DNA from 2 places in the Thioclava sp. DLFJ4-1 genome. Region 2 is predicted to be linked to the other one. Evidence: riboswitches for the same ligand, from Rfam matches in the RefSeq annotation. Region 2 holds a riboswitch; the other holds the start of a gene.
The links. Region 2 has a riboswitch for cobalamin ahead of BMI85_RS00405 (hypothetical protein). Riboswitches for the same ligand answer to the same signal wherever they lie in the genome.

Region 1 (2,397 bases), on a different contig from region 2:
CCAGACCCTGCCGCTTGGCGGTGCCCGAGGTCTGGTAGTAGCTGTAGGTCGTGTTGCTGTAGTCGATCAGGTCGTCCACCTCGATATGGAACAGCGTCGCGGTCAGCTTATGCGCACCGAAATCGCGCTCGACGCCCAGATCGTAGCTCAGCGATTTCTCGGGCTTGAGATCGGGATTGCCCGCATAGCCGTCATAGAGCTCGTAGCCCGACGGCGCGCGGAACCCGTTGCCCACCGATGCGCGGAAGAGGGTCGCGGCATCGGCCTGCCAGGTAACGCCCAGACGGCCCGTGGTGTTGCCGCCGAAATCCGAGTGATCGTCATGGCGCGCCGAGGCGGTCACGTTCACCCCGTCCATCGGCGAGAAGGCATATTCACCGAAGACGCCCGTATCGGCGGTCAGAACATCCCCCGTGACATAGGTACCGGTATAGGTTTCCAGCGTGCGATCCGCGCCGAAGGTCACGCGGCCCGGCCCGAGATCGGTCGAGGCTTTCCAGTCGAGTTTGCGGCGCTTGCCCTCGTAGCCATAGTCATAGACCGGATACCAGCGCGAGGTGGTGTAATAGGTCAGACCGAGTTCGTGATCGAGCGGACCTGTCGCGAATTTCGCGAAGAGACGCCCGCCGCGTTCCTTGTGGATGGTGTATTCGTTGCTGTCCGTGGGCGGCGAGCTGAAGCCGTTATCGAATTCGCCCCGGTCGTTCTGGGCAAACCCGTTGAAGCCGATCAGCAGATTGTCGGAGATGCGCTTCTGCGCGCGCAGGCTCACGCGATCGGCGCGGTAGCCGTCTTTCTCGGTATTGCCGTTCTTCTTGTCGGCGGCCGAGAAGCCTGCGGTGTAGACTTTCGACAGCTGGATCGCGAGCTCGTCGTCACCCTTCTTCCAACCGAAGTTATAGGCCGCATTCGCGGTGTGGTAGGAGCCGAGCTCGAGCTTTACGCTCTGGGTCACGCCATCCTCGGTCGGGCGCGGCGTGTCGAGGTTGATGACACCGGCGACCGCCTGCCCGCCATAGACCGCCGATTGCGAGCCGCGCATGATCTCGACCCGGTCATAATTGAACGTGTTGAACCGACCCAGATCGGGCAGCACCTGCGGCGCGGAGGGATCGGAGACGCCGATCCCGTCCACCATAACCTTCACGTAGTTCTGCGACACGCCGCGAATGGTGAAGCCGGTCTGCGCGCCCATCGGCCCGCGCGACAGGATGCCGACGCCCGGCGATTGCGCGATCAGATTGGCAAGGCGCGTCTGGCCCGAACGCTCCAGCTCGTTGCGCGACAGCACGGTGACTGCCTGCGCAGTCTTGTCCGACGATTGCGGCTCGAGCGCGCCGTGATAGATCACGATCTCATCGAGTTGGTAAGGTTGGCTGTCTTGCGCAAGCGCGGGGGCTGCCAGCGCGGTGGTGAGCATCAGGCCCACGGTCAAACGGGTGCGGATCATATCCAATTCCCTCGTATCGCGACTCTGTGGTCGCGTGAACTTCGTATCGTAAGTCTTTGGAAATTTGGAATTTCCGCCGACGGTGAGAATGTCACCACTGACGGAAGACCGCCTCCGCTGCGCGCCCCGCACAGGCAGAAAGGATGAGCGCCTCGGCAGGTCTCCTGGCTCGCGGGTCTTGGTTTCGGCTGGCCTTCCCGGGTCGCCCCAGTGGCTCAGTCAGCCGTCACTCGCCGCTCACAGTTGCGGGGGCAGCCCCGGAATGAATGCACGCATCGCACCGGGTTCCCTTTTCATCCGCCAAGGCGGAACCGAAGTGCCCCTGCTGTGCCGCGCGCGCCGCAGTCTGTCAAGAAAATTTCAACTCTCGACGGCGGCTCTGCTGCGCCGGTTGAAACGGATCGAGGACAGCAGCGCCAGCCCGATCAGCCCCGCCCCGATCAGCCCGGTAATCACCTCGGGCACTTCCACCAGCGTCTGCGCGAACATGACGACCGAAAGGATCAGGATCGACCAGAAGGCGCCGTTCTCGAGATAGCGAAATTCGCTCAGCGTGTTGCGCTCCACCAGCATCAGGGTCATCGAGCGCACATACATCGCGCCGATCCCCAGACCGATCGCGATCAGGAACAGGTTCTGGGTCAGTGCGAAGGCCCCGATCACCCCGTCGAAGCTGAAGGACGCGTCGAGCACTTCGAGATAGAGGAACGCGCCGAGGCCCGCCTTGGCCGTCTCGGCAGCGATATTCGTCCGGTCGAGCACGTGGCTGAGCACTTCGACACCGAGGAAGGTCGCAAGCCCGCAGATAGAGGCGAACATGAACTCGTCTTCGCGCCCTTCCGGCAGGATCCAGGTGAAGACCAGAATGATAAGCAGCACGAGGCCGATCTCGAGGCCGCGGATCGAGGCGAGCGCGCGCAGACGGCGCTCCAACGCTCGGATCCAGT
Region 2 (2,397 bases):
GGCGAAGGCGCCGATCTCGTAGCGGTTACACGCCAGCGGATCGAGCGCGGTCGGGAAGGTTCGGCCATGCGGCGAGGGGCAGGTGCAGCCGTTGTGGTCCGAGAGGTTGAAGAAGGTGGGCTCCTCCTTGGTGGTCCGGTAGGGCACGGGCAGGGCGCCGACATGGCAGCTCACCGCCGCGCGCACTTTACGCAGCCAAGGCATCATCGTCTGCGACCCGCGGAAGCAGTTCAGCCCGACGACATCGGCGCCCGCCTGCTCGAGCTGCTGGCAGGTCTCGACGATGCCGACTCCGTCCATCATCTCGTTGCCCGCCATCGGCGCCAGCGTCAGCACCACCGGCAGACCCGACGTCTTCGCGGCTTCCAGCGCGCACAACGCCTCGCCCGCGTAGTAGAAAGTCTCGCCGATAATGATATCCGCGCCTTCCTCGACCGCCCAGCCGATCATCTCGTCGAACATCGCGCGCACCTCGGCCTGCCGTGCCGGATCGGCCGGGTCCCAGATATTCGTGTTCGAGATATTGCCCGCCATCAGGTTGCCGGTCTTCGCATTGGCGACCTCGCGCGCGATCTTCAGCGCCGCGCGGTTGAGCGGCTCTAGCAGGTCTTCCTTGCCGATCACGCGCATCTTCTCGCGGTGACCGTTATAGGTGAAGGCCTCGACGATATCGCTGCCGGCGCGCTGGAAATCGACATGCAGATTGCGCAGCGCCTGCGGGTATTCGAGCGCCACCTCGGGCACAAATTCCCCGGCGGTCAGGTAGCCGCGCCGTTCCAGTTCGAACAGGAAGCCCTCGGCGCAGATCACCGGGCGCGCGTCGAGCAGGCGGGTCAGTTTGTTGTCATTCATGGAGAGATCCTCTCAGTTCATCCATGACCATCGTTTGGAAAAGCCGAGCCTCACAGGAAACGGAGTGCCGTTTCCTGCTGCAATGGTCCTCGGCCGGGCCGCAGCATGCGACCGCAAGACGAAAAACGGGTCAGAGGCCGCGTCGGGCGCGTGCGCCGCCCCGCCGCACCGGCGGGGGCATCTCGATCGGCAAGGCGAAAGGCTGCGGGGTCAGCGACTCCAGCAGGAGCTCGCAGAACACCTCCACCGCGGGCGAGATCAGCGAGTGCGGATAGGCCTGCATATGGGCGACGATCGCCGCCTTCGCATAGGGTATGTCGCCCGGCAGCGTACCGAGCCATTCCATGTAGCCGAGCGTCCCCAACTCACGCGCACGCAGCGGCGAGATCGGTCCTATATCGAGTTGTAGCAGTGAAAGCGTTCGTTCCAAAAGCATCGCGCCCTCCGCGCAAAAGGGCGGGAGTGGTCGCGGCACGGCGATATGCGAGGTCCGATCTGGTCCATCTCTCGTCTCTCCGTCCCAGGGCACCCCGCCCGGGTTTAAGGTGACCGAGATGCGCTAGGCGCGCATCCGAGATGGCAGGTCTCCTGACTCGCGGGTCGTAGCTTCACCGGACCTTCCCAACCTTTGCAGGTCAGTGGCGTTTCCGGTGGCGCTCGCCGCTTACAGTTGCGGGGGCAGTCACGGAGTTGGGCATCGCCCGCACCGTGTTCCCTTTTCAGCCGACCCTTTGGGGCCGGACACCATCCCGGATTTGATCGCAGGAAAATTCGGTGCTGTCCAGAACAGATTGGAGGATGTGGGACAAGCGGGCCCGCGTTGACAAAGATCAAGGTCAAAATGCGCCTCTGCGATAAAGTGCCGGCAGGTGCAAACAGGGGAGGCGAGCTCATGGCCACGAAGAAAGAAGTCATTCCTTTCGATAGCTTACGCCGCGAGGATGTCGCGCTTGTGGGCGGCAAGAACTCTTCGCTTGGCGAGATGGTGCAGGAACTTGGCGCCAAGGGAATTCAGGTCCCGCCGGGCTTCGCCACCACCTCCGACGCCTATCGGATGTTTCTCGAGGAAAACAATCTGACCGAGGCCATCGCGAGCTATCTCGCCGATTACGATGCCGACAAGATCAGCCTTCACGTTGCGGGTCAGAGCATTCGCGACACGATCGTGGCCGGAGATTGGCCAGCCTCGACCGAAGCCGCGATCCGGGAGGCATACCGCGATCTGTCGAAGCGGGCAGGGGTGCCCGAGGTCTCCGTCGCCGTACGCTCGAGCGCGACGGCCGAAGACCTCCCCGATGCCAGCTTTGCCGGTCAGCAGGAGACCTATCTCAACGTCTCGGGCGAAGAGGAGCTTCTGACCGCGTGCCGCAAGTGTTACGCCTCGCTCTTCACCAACCGCGCGATCACCTATCGCAAGTTCAGAGGGTTCAATCACCTCGATGTCGCGCTCTCCGTGGGCGTCCAGCAGATGGTGCGCTCCGATATCGGTGGGTCGGGGGTGATGTTCTCGATCGACACCGAAACCGGCTTCGACAAGGTCGTGCT

Region 1: another riboswitch for cobalamin. It lies ahead of BMI85_RS10335 (TonB-dependent receptor); the one in region 2 lies ahead of BMI85_RS00405 (hypothetical protein).

What each region holds. Positions count from the first base shown of each region.
Region 1 covers NZ_MPZT01000003.1:97,710-100,106, reverse strand. The annotation lists gene BMI85_RS10335 (TonB-dependent receptor) at 1-1,450, opposite strand, end outside; cobalamin riboswitch at 1,587-1,781, opposite strand; gene BMI85_RS10330 (DUF475 domain-containing protein) at 1,811-2,397, opposite strand, start outside.
Region 2 covers NZ_MPZT01000001.1:84,548-86,944, reverse strand. The annotation lists gene BMI85_RS00410 (homocysteine S-methyltransferase family protein) at 1-852, opposite strand, end outside; gene BMI85_RS00405 (hypothetical protein) at 983-1,288, opposite strand; cobalamin riboswitch at 1,413-1,616, opposite strand; gene ppsA (phosphoenolpyruvate synthase) at 1,745-2,397, shown strand, end outside.